3 regions of the Mesorhizobium sp. M0618 genome follow, and region 1 is predicted to be linked to each of the others. Evidence: predicted binding sites of a transcription regulator. Region 1 holds the regulator's gene; each other region holds the start of a gene.
What was found. The regulator LexA, encoded in region 1, represses DNA repair genes until DNA is damaged. The targets are predictions, from matches to a motif close to TGTTCNNNNTGTGTTCNG.
Positions count from the first base shown of each region.

Region 2: a site for LexA is predicted at 2,096-2,113, ahead of recA (recombinase RecA). Genes of this name have one in related genera too.
Region 3: a site for LexA is predicted at 1,816-1,833, ahead of NKJ04_RS06995 (2'-5' RNA ligase family protein). Genes of this name have one in related genera too.

Region 1 is NZ_JAMYQH010000014.1:28,274-31,759, forward strand. Features, by position in the region: gene NKJ04_RS16365 (ComEC/Rec2 family competence protein) at 1-1,304, shown strand, start outside; gene lexA (transcriptional repressor LexA) at 1,298-2,038, opposite strand; gene kynU (kynureninase) at 2,450-3,486, opposite strand, start outside.
Region 2 is NZ_JAMYQH010000003.1:307,359-310,844, reverse strand. Features, by position in the region: gene NKJ04_RS05635 (pseudouridine-5'-phosphate glycosidase) at 1-870, opposite strand, end outside; gene NKJ04_RS05630 (carbohydrate kinase family protein) at 946-1,890, opposite strand; gene recA (recombinase RecA) at 2,171-3,271, shown strand.
Region 3 is NZ_JAMYQH010000004.1:256,248-259,733, forward strand. Features, by position in the region: gene NKJ04_RS06985 (cupin domain-containing protein) at 1-528, shown strand, start outside; gene NKJ04_RS06990 (ABC transporter ATP-binding protein) at 518-1,603, shown strand; gene NKJ04_RS06995 (2'-5' RNA ligase family protein) at 1,880-2,509, shown strand; gene NKJ04_RS07000 (nuclear transport factor 2 family protein) at 2,642-2,995, shown strand; gene NKJ04_RS07005 (SRPBCC family protein) at 3,098-3,486, opposite strand, start outside.

The sequences.
Region 1 (3,486 bases):
TCGCGGCCTATCTCATCATCTCGGGAGTCGTCGTTGCCGCCGAGCGCAGCTTCATCATGCTGGCGGTGATGCTGATTGCCGTGCTGTTCGATCGAGCAGCACTCACCATGCGCAATCTGGCGATCTCGGCGATCGCCGTCATCGTGGTGTCGCCGCATGAGGTGGTCGGCCCGAGTTTTCAGATGTCGTTCGCCGCGACCGCGGCTCTGGTCGGCGCCTATGCCGGCTGGGCCGATCACCGCGCGGGAAAAGCTAGACCGCCGCCGCCAAAGCGATCCATGCCAGGTTTCCTGACGCGAAAATTCCTGCTGGCGGCAACCGGCCTTGCCATGACCTCGATCATCGCCGGAAGCGCCACGACGCTGTTTGCCATCTGGCATTTTCAGCGTGTCTCGCCGCTTAGCCTGTTTGCCAACCTCGCGGTTATGCCGATCGTCACCGTCGTCATGTTCCTGGCCGTCGCCAGCGCGCTGCTGATGCCTTTCGGATTGGATTGGCCGGCTCTCTACCTGATGGGTAAGGGCCTGACGATGATGATCGCCATATCCGGCTGGATCTCCGAGCGTTCGCCTGTCGACGGGGTCGGGCTGATTTCGCAACAGTCGGTCCTGTTGGTGGCAATTGCTTTGGTCATCGCGACGATGGCGACAACTTGGCTGCGGCTCGCTGCCCTGCCATTCGCGCTGGCAGGCTTGCTGACCGTCTCGGATACGCGCACGCCGGATGTGCTGATCTCGGAAGACGCCCGGCTGGTGGCGTTGCCGATCGGTGGCGGCGAGCTTGCCGTCAGCCGGGAACGGCCGAACGAATTCACCGTCGACAACTGGAAACGCGCCCTGACATCAGAAACCATCGTCGTGCCAGAGGTGTTCGACAACAGCTATGGGCAATTCGATGTCGCGGATGCCGTTGATCTGCCGCTGGGATCGCCGTTCTATTGCTCCTCAGGCGTTTGCGTGGCCAGGCACATGTCCGGTGCGATCATTGCCTATGTCGAGGACCGCAAGGACACCTGGAAAGCCTGCGGCTTCGCCGAGCTGATCGTCATCAATGACGCCACCGCGTATGACGCCTGTCACAATCCGCTGGTTCTCGTCATCACCAAGCGGCAACTGGCTCGCAAAGGCAGTGCCGCGGTCTTCTTCGATCGCCAATCGGCGACCACGCCGGCGACGATCAGCTTCGCGGTGGACAGCCCATATCGGCCCTGGCACACGCAACGCAAATACTCTCGTGAGGCAAGGGGGCTGGCACCCTTCAAGAAACCGGAGAAGCCAGCGGCCAACCCGCAGCCGGCTCAGTAGCGGCGGATCAGGCCGACGAGCTTGCCTTGCACCTTGACCCTGTCCGGGCCGAAAATCCGTGTCTCGTAGGCTGGATTGGCGGCTTCGAGGGCAATCGAGGCGCCCTTGCGGCGGAACCGCTTCAGCGTCGCTTCCTCTTCGTCGACCAGCGCCACGATGATCTCGCCTGGCTGGGCGGTGTCGGCGTTGCGGATGATGACGGTGTCGCCATCGAAGATGCCGGCCTCGATCATCGAGTCACCCTTGACCTCCAGCGCATAGTGGGCGCCGCCCATGATCATATCCGGCGGCACCGAGATCGAATGCGTCTGATGCTGGATGGCATCGATCGGCACGCCGGCGGCGATGCGGCCCATCACCGGGATCGACACGGCGGAGACCGCATCGTCGTCATTGCCAGGCGAGGGCATCCGCGAAGGCGCCGGCTTGATCTGCCGGCCAAGGGCACCACCCTGACCGAGACTGCCCTGGATGACGCTTGGCGAAAACTTCTTTGCCGCGTTGAGACCGGGCGCGATCGAGTCCGGCAATCGCAGCACTTCCAGCGCGCGTGCCCGGTTGGGCAACCGGCGAATAAAGCCGCGCTCCTCAAGTGCGGTGATCAGCCGATGAATCCCGGATTTGGAAGCAAGGTCGAGCGCCTCCTTCATCTCGTCGAAGGATGGCGGAATGCCGCTCTCCTTCAGGCGTTCATGGATGAACATCAGCAGTTCATGTTGCTTGCGCGTCAGCATGGCGGCCCCCAGGTTACCTGAAACCAGAATCGAAAAACAAACCCAGAACAAACCCTATCTGTTCCAGTTGTGTTCTGCAACCGTTTAAAGTTTAATGAATTTGTTAAGGCTGCTGAAATTATTTGGCGCTTGCCAGCGGATCGCGATCAACAGGCGCTAGGCACGGCGATGCGCCTGTTCACATTGAAATTATTATGGTTAATGACCTGTGGCTCATCCTCGACCCAAGGCTTGGCATTATCAGTCTATCGACCTCCACAAAGGACGATATCAATCTTCGGGACGTTCGTTTGCCGTGAACGAAACGGAGCCAAAACGCCAACGTCTGTTGGCATTTGTGGCTGGAAATTCAGCCCTCCGTCATCTGCCAGGCAGTGAGGGCGGCGGCGGTGGATCGCGGGGATCGTTGCGTCAGGTAACGGCTTCCTTGACCGCGAAACGGCGGTCCTTCCATGCGCCCGTGCGCAGAATATCCTCCAGCACCTCAACCGCCAGCCACACATCCTTGTAGCCGACATAGAGCGGCGTGAAGCCGAAACGGATGGTCGATGGCGCACGAAAATCACCGATGACGCCGCGCTCGATCAGCGCCCGCATGATTTGATAGCCGTGATCGTGAAGGAACGACACCTGGCTGCCGCGCCTGGTCGCGTCGCGGGTGGTCTCCAGCGTGAGACCGTAGGCGCCGCACCTGGCTTCGACGAGCTGGATGAACAGTTCTGTCAACGCGACACTCTTCTTTCGCAATGCCGCCATGTCGACGTCATTCCAGATGGCAAGCGCGCCTTTGAGCGCCCGCATCGACAGGGTCGGCTGAGTGCCGCACAAAAAGCGGCGGATGCCGGTGCCGGCAACATAACCCCGTTCGAAGGCAAAGGGCCGCGCATGGCCCCACCAGCCGCTGAGCGGCTGGCTGATATCGCCGTGGTGGCGCTGCGCGGCATAGATGAAGGCCGGTGCGCCCGGACCGCCGTTGAGGTACTTGTAGGTGCAGCCGATGGCGAAATCGGCATTTGCGTGATCGAGCTCGACGGGCAGGGCGCCGGCGGTGTGGCAAAGATCCCAGACGATCAGCGCTCCGGCCGCATGAGCTTTGCGCGTCAGCGCCGCCATGTCGCGCAGTTCACCCGATTTGTAATTGACGTGATTGACCAGCACCACCGCGACGTTTTCGTCGATCAGCTCTTCGATGGTCGGCGCGTCGACACCCGCGAGGCGCAGCAGGACGCCATCCCGGGTCGAGGCCACGCCTTCGGCGATGTACAGGTCGGTGGGAAAACTGTCACCTTCGGCGACGATGGCCGACCGGCCGGGCCGCATCTCCATCGCCGCGTGCAGCACCTTGTAGATGTTGGTCGATGTCGTGTCGCAGACAACGGTCTGGCCGGCCGCGGCTCCTATCAGGCGTCCGAGCTGGTCGCCGAGTTCGATTGGCATCTCGAACCATC
Region 2 (3,486 bases), on a different contig from region 1:
CAGCGCGATGTTGGTCTTCAGGCTCCTGCCGCCGGTCAGTTCGAGGATTTTCGACAGCAGGAACGGCGTCACCGCCTTGCCGGTCACGTTGAGCGCTTCTGCGGCCTTTTGCGCGGCGTCGATATAGCCCGCCATCTCCTCAGCCGGGATTTCATGGTTTTCCGGCACAGGATTGGCGATCAGCATGCCGCCGGCGAGCCCCAGCGCTGCCCTCGTCTGGTAGAAATGCGCGATCGCTTCCGGCTCGTGCAAGGTCAGCGGCGCGCGGAACGGCGACTGCCGCGACCAGAAGGCGGGCATCGTCTCGCAGCCAAGGCCGATCACCGGCACGCCGCGCGTCTCCAGCACCTCCAGCGTCTTTTCGATGTCGAGGATGGCCTTGGCGCCGGCCGAGACGACGATGACCGGGGTGCGCGCCAGCTCGTCGAGATCGGCGGAAATGTCAAAACTCTTTTCGGCGCCCTTGTGCACGCCGCCGATGCCGCCGGTGGCGAACACTTTTATGCCGACCATATGCGCCGCGATCATCGTGGCGGCGACCGTGGTGCCACCGGTGCGCCCTTGCGCCACGGCAAAACCGAGATCGGCGCGCGACAGTTTCATGGCGTCGCCCGTCATCGCCAGCGATTCGCGCTCGCCGTCCGAAAGCCCGATCTTTATGCGGCCGCCAACCACGGCGATGGTCGCCGGCACGGCGCCGCCGTCGGTGATGATCTTTTCGACATCGGCCGCCATGGCGCCATTGTCGGGGTAGGGCATGCCATGGGTGATGATGGTGCTTTCCAGCGCCACCACCGGCCGGCCGGCCGCCAGGGCCTGCGCCACCGGCGCGTGGATGTCGATGAAGGGGCCGGCGGTCTCAGGGGTCATCAGGGTCTCCAATCCGGAATGCGGCGCGTCCGTCGGGACACCAGGCAACATCGCGGCACTATGAATTCGCCGGTCTCATGCCACTTCCCTGGCATCCGGCACAAGAGCCAATGCCTCAGTGAAATCAGCCGCGGTGAACTCCGGAACGGCGCTGGCGCTTTCGATGGCAAGCGTCGCCCCGGCAATGCCTTCGCGCAGAGCTGCCCGCAGCGGCAGGCCACGCAGCAAGGCAGCAACCGTAGCGCCCGCCAGCGCATCGCCAGCGCCGGTGACGTCAGCGACCTTTCTTGGCGGCGGCGGCAGGATCGAGAAGGCGCTGGCTTCATCGAAGCCCAGCATGGGCTCGCTGCCCGCCGTCACCACGCCGCTGACAAGGCCGCTGCATCGCAACCCGTCGACGACCTCGCGCTCCGTGGCAGTCGCGGCGACGCCGGCCAGCACCATGGCCTCGCGCCGGTTCATGAAGACGAGCGAGAGCTCCTTCAGCACCGGTATCAGCCGCACCACCTTGGCCGGCGAGATGGCAATGGCGAAAATCGGCTTGCCCGCGGCGAGCGCCACCAGCCGTTCCAGCGCCGAAGAGGGCAGATTGGCGTCGCACAGGATCGCATCGGCGGCAGCGATCACCTCCCGCACCTTGGAGCGCCTGATCTGCTTGGGAAACGCCAAATCATAGAGCGCCATGTCGGCAAAGCCGACGATCAGCTCGCCCTCACTGTCGATCAGCGCCGTGTAGCTCGGCGTCGTGCGGTCGAGGAAGACCGCCGACAGGTCGGTAATGCCTGTCTCGGCAATGGCTCGCGAAACGGTGTCGGCAGCGGCATCGCCGCCGCGAACCGACATGAGCGACGCGGAGACGCCGCGCCGCACGGCGCTGCGCAAAGCGTTGAAGACGCCGCCGCCGACATCCTCGCGCATCGTGCCGGGATTGGAGGCAGCCGGCACGTAAGCGCCGGACACCTGGCCGCGCCGGTCGATATGGGCGCCGCCTACGGCCAGTATTTTCGTGGATTTCAGCATGCCGGCGATATGACCTTTGTTATTCCAGCCGCACAAGCGCTAGGCTGCGCGACGGAGCTTCGCATGCAAGGCGGCGATTCGGCAGATCGAAACAACCGAGCCGTCTGGCCCAACGTGTGGTGCATCCCTGATCGAATCCTTGGACAAAAAAAGAACAAATCCGGATATTGTTTGTTTTTCAGATATTTGACCCCTCTTGCCAAATGAGAACAAAAAAGGTACAAATAGGCAGGGATTACGGATTGTCCGGCCTTCATTGACGACCAAGGGGTGATGTATCATGGCTCAGAATTCTTTGCGGCTGGTAGAGGACAAGGCAGTGGACAAATCAAAGGCTCTGGATGCGGCGCTGTCGCAAATCGAGCGGGCTTTCGGCAAGGGCTCGATCATGCGGCTCGGCGCCAACGATCAGGTCGTCGAGATTGAAACGGTGCCGACCGGCTCGCTTGGCCTAGACATCGCGCTTGGTGTTGGTGGCTTGCCGCGCGGCCGCATCATCGAGATCTACGGGCCGGAAAGCTCGGGCAAGACGACGTTGGCGCTGCACACCGTTGCGGAAGCCCAGAAGAAGGGCGGCATCTGCGCTTTCGTCGATGCCGAGCACGCGCTTGACCCGGTCTATGCCCGCAAGCTTGGCGTCGATCTCGAAAACCTTCTGATCTCGCAGCCCGACACCGGTGAGCAGGCGCTGGAAATCTGCGACACGCTGGTGCGCTCCGGCGCCATCGACGTGCTGGTGGTCGATTCGGTCGCGGCGCTGACGCCACGCGCTGAAATTGAAGGTGAGATGGGCGATTCGCTGCCCGGCCTGCAGGCCCGCTTGATGAGCCAGGCGCTGCGCAAGCTGACCGCTTCGATCTCGCGCTCCAACACCATGGTCATCTTCATCAACCAGATCCGCATGAAGATCGGCGTCATGTTCGGTTCGCCCGAGACCACGACGGGCGGCAACGCGCTGAAATTCTACGCTTCGGTGCGTCTTGACATCCGCCGCATCGGCTCGATCAAGGACCGCGACGAGGTTGTCGGCAACCAGACCCGCGTCAAGGTGGTCAAGAACAAGCTGGCGCCGCCCTTCAAGGTGGTCGAATTCGACATCATGTTTGGTGAGGGCGTCTCCAAAACCGGCGAACTGGTCGATCTCGGGGTCAAGGCCGGTATTGTCGAGAAGTCTGGCGCCTGGTTTTCCTATAACTCGCAGCGTCTCGGCCAGGGCCGCGAAAATGCCAAGCTGTTCCTGCGTGACAATCCCGACACGGCACGCGAGATCGAGTTGTCGATCAGGCAGAATGCCGGGCTGATCGCCGAGAAATTCCTCGAGAATGGCGGCCCTGAGCGCGGCGAAGACGACGGTTTCGAGGAAGAATCCGGCGCCATGTAACAGCTTCGTGCGCGATGCCGGCCGGAGTTCGGCCATAATCGCGTTCTATTATCTCAGGCTTATGTAATTGAGTTCCGCGTTATTGCGTTTCGAAACCGCCGGCCCAGTGCCGGCGGTTTTGCGTTTTGGCGGCGAAAACAGGCCGGTTCGAATGGCCGGCAAAGGCCGTGGATTGGACCAATTCCGTGTTTCTGGACAGGGTGAGGCGCGGCGGC
Region 3 (3,486 bases), on a different contig from region 1:
CTGGAGCGCAACCTGTCGCTGGCCGATCTTGCGGCAAAAGCCGGCGTGTCGATCGGTGCATTGAGCCAGATCGAGCGCGGCATGTCCTCGCTGCGCGTCAAGGTGATCTGGCCGCTCGCCGCCGCCCTCGACATCGAGCCGTCGGCGCTGATCGCCGACGGCAACGATGCCGTCAACGATCTCTATTGCGTGCGTGCCGACAAGCGGCGGCAAATCCCGGTCAAATCGGAAGGCATTGCCAAGGCGCTGCTGTCACCGCCGGGCGCGACGCTGACCGGCATGCTGGTGACGGTGGAAGCCAGCGGCGGCACGGCCGAGGCCTATGCCCATGCCGGTCATGAATTCGGCTTCGTGCTGGCCGGCGAGGTCGAACTGGTGGTGGATTCGACAAATTACGTGCTGAAGGCCGGCGACAGTTTTGCGTTCAAGAGCACGCTTTTGCATGCCTTCCGCAATCCGGGCGCCGAGCGCTGCCAGATCCTCTGGGTCAACACCACGAAGCCGTCCGAGGTTCGCGATGGCGCTTAATCTACTTGTGCGGCTGCAGGCGGTTTCGAAGATTTTTCCTGGGGGCGTCGTCGGGCTCGACGCCGTCGATCTCGACATTGTCGGCGGCGAGTTCATCACGCTGCTCGGGCCGTCGGGTTGCGGCAAGACCACCAGCCTGCGCGTCATCGCCGGCTTCGAAAGCCCGACGACCGGCAAGGTGTTGCTCGATGGTCGCGATATCACGGCCCTTCGGCCTTTCGACCGACCGGTCAACACCGTGTTCCAGGATTACGCGCTGTTTCCGCACATGAATGTCGCCGAAAATGTCGGCTTCGGCCTGTCGCTGCGCAAACTGTCTGGAGTCGAGCAGGCAAAGCGCACCGGCGAAGCCCTCGACATGGTCGGCCTCGCGGACAAGCTTCGCGCCCGCGTCTCCGAACTGTCGGGCGGCCAGCGCCAGCGCGTCGCACTCGCCCGCGCCATCGTCTGCGAGCCACGCGTGCTGCTGCTCGACGAGCCGCTGTCGGCGCTCGATGCGCATCTGCGCGAGCAGATGCAGGTCGAACTGAAGCGGCTGCAGTCGCGGCTCGGCACCACCTTCGTCATGGTTACCCACGACCAGACCGAAGCCTTGTCGATCTCCGACCGCATCGTCGTCATGAACAAGGGCCGCATCGAGCAGATCGCGCCGCCGGCCACCCTCTACGATCGGCCCGCCACGAAGTTTGTGGCAAGCTTCATCGGCACCATGAATCTCCTGCAATCACGGTTTATCGGCCGCGATGGCGATCGCTTGCGTTTCGCCGCCGGCACCCTGCCGCTGGAGGCTATTTGTGAAACCGGCCAGTCACCCAGCGAAGGTGAGGTGCGGACGATTGGCGTGCGCCCGGAGGATTTGCTGGCGATGACCGAGGCGGCGCCTGGCACTGCACCGGCGCGCGTCAACAGCATCGTCTTTCACGGCCGCACGCTGCGCCTGCATGCCGAACTCGGGCAGGGCGCACCTGTTGTCATCGATGCACCGCGCCAGGGCGAAGGTTTTCAATTCAGCGCCGGCGACGTGGCGCATATCAGCCTGCGCCGTGGTGCCAACTGCCCGGTGCTACCAGGTTAGTTTCATTGGTATCTAAAAACGGAGCACACGTCGCACGTTCGGCGGCTACAAGCAGTCGGGCGATGATCGCGAATATGCCGATTGGGCTATCCACGATTTCCTCGAGGTCGAGGGCGTAGGCTTCCAGTCCAACTCAGCAGGGGCTTCTTCGACCGTTGAACTCGCGGGCGCGGATCCGGAAAGCCCCAACGCTCGCTTCATTTCGCTTGCTATGTTCCCTTTTTGTTCTAAAGTCTCCGACTTGGCGGAGATGGGTGGCGCAAAAAGAGGAAGGACATGAACGAACTGCCCACATTCAACACAGCCGAAAACGGTCAAACATCTTTCAATTGGCATGAGCGGAGCAGGCGTCGTCGCACTGATCGGTTGTTCTTCTGTCACCTGATGGAAGGCGCCATCGCCGACCCTATCGCTTTACAAGCAACCACTTGGCGGCAGGAACTCGGGCTGAAAGGGAAAATAGTTGCCAATCACATCTCGCTTGTTGGACTCGGCGACCATGACGGATTGCCGGAGGGGTTGGTAGAACTCGCTCACCACATAGGCTCGATGATTGTCGCAAAACCATTCGACGTTTCTTTTGATCGTTTGTGCGCTTTTGGCGGTGGCGCGCTTGTTTTACGCAACAGCGACGGCAATCCTTCGCTGCAAGAATTCTGGCGAAACCTCACAGCGGTGATTTCGGATAGCCCGTTAAAGCTCTTTCTCACAAAATCCATTGAACCGCATGTCACGCTGCTTCGTGACAAAGTGGGAGTGCCCAAAATTCGCGAAAGGGCGATTGACCGCATCAGTTGGACAGTGCGGGATTTTGCGCTCGTCCAGAGCTTCATCCAGGAAGGTCGGTACGAGGTGCCTTACCGTTGGCAATTGACGGGCCAGGACGATGCCCGGCCCGCGATGTAGACGCCCCAAATCATCGTCATATGTCCGCGGGACCATCATGCTGACATGGCTTGTCAGCTACGACGTGGCCCGACGATGGCAGGGCAGCAAGCTGTTCCCTACTTGCAGTGCGTCTGAACAGGAGGAACACAATTGACTATCGCGGAAATTGCCAAGGATTTCACCGAACTGCTCAAGCAGGGCGATAACGAAGCTGCTGCCGAGAAGTACAACGCCGATGACATCGTCAGTCTCGAAGCCATGGCGGGGCCGATGGCCATCTCCCATGGCAAGGAGGCTCTCAAGCAGAAGGGCCAATGGTGGCAGGAGAACAATGAAGTGCATGGCGGCTCGGTCGAGGGCCCCTACGTCAACGGAGACCAGTTCGCGGTGCGCTTCAAGTTCGACATAACGCCCAAGGCTACCGGCGAGCGTGTCACCATGGATGAAGTTGGCCTCTACACGGTCAAAAACGGCAAGATCACCGAAGAGCGCTTCTATTATTGAGGCCGTGAAATACCATCGGCTTGCGGGAGCTCGGTCTCGTCGCTGAAGGTTGAAAATAAGCATGGCGGCCGGGACGATGTCCCAGGCCGCCATGTGAGAGGCTCAAATGGTCTTCACGTACTGCGCAAGCTGATCGGCCACCGTGCCCCAGCCATCGAAGAAACCCATCTCTTCATGGTTGTTGCGGGTCGCCTCGTCGCGATGGATGGCGGTGGCGGTGTAGCGCGTGCCCTTGCCGTCCGGCTGCAAGGAAATGACAGCGGTGATGAAGGGTTCCCCTGACGGCCGGTAACCCGGCAACAATGCATCCGTCCACACCAGTCGCTCGTTCGGCACAATTTCGAGATAGCAGCAATGGCGGTCGTTGACCTCATTGCCGTCGGGCGACTGCATGCGCGTCCGGAACAGACCGCCCGGCCTGAGGTCGATCTCGCAGTCGGTGATCATCCAAGGCCTAGGCGTGAACCATTGCTTGACATGCTCAGGCGTCG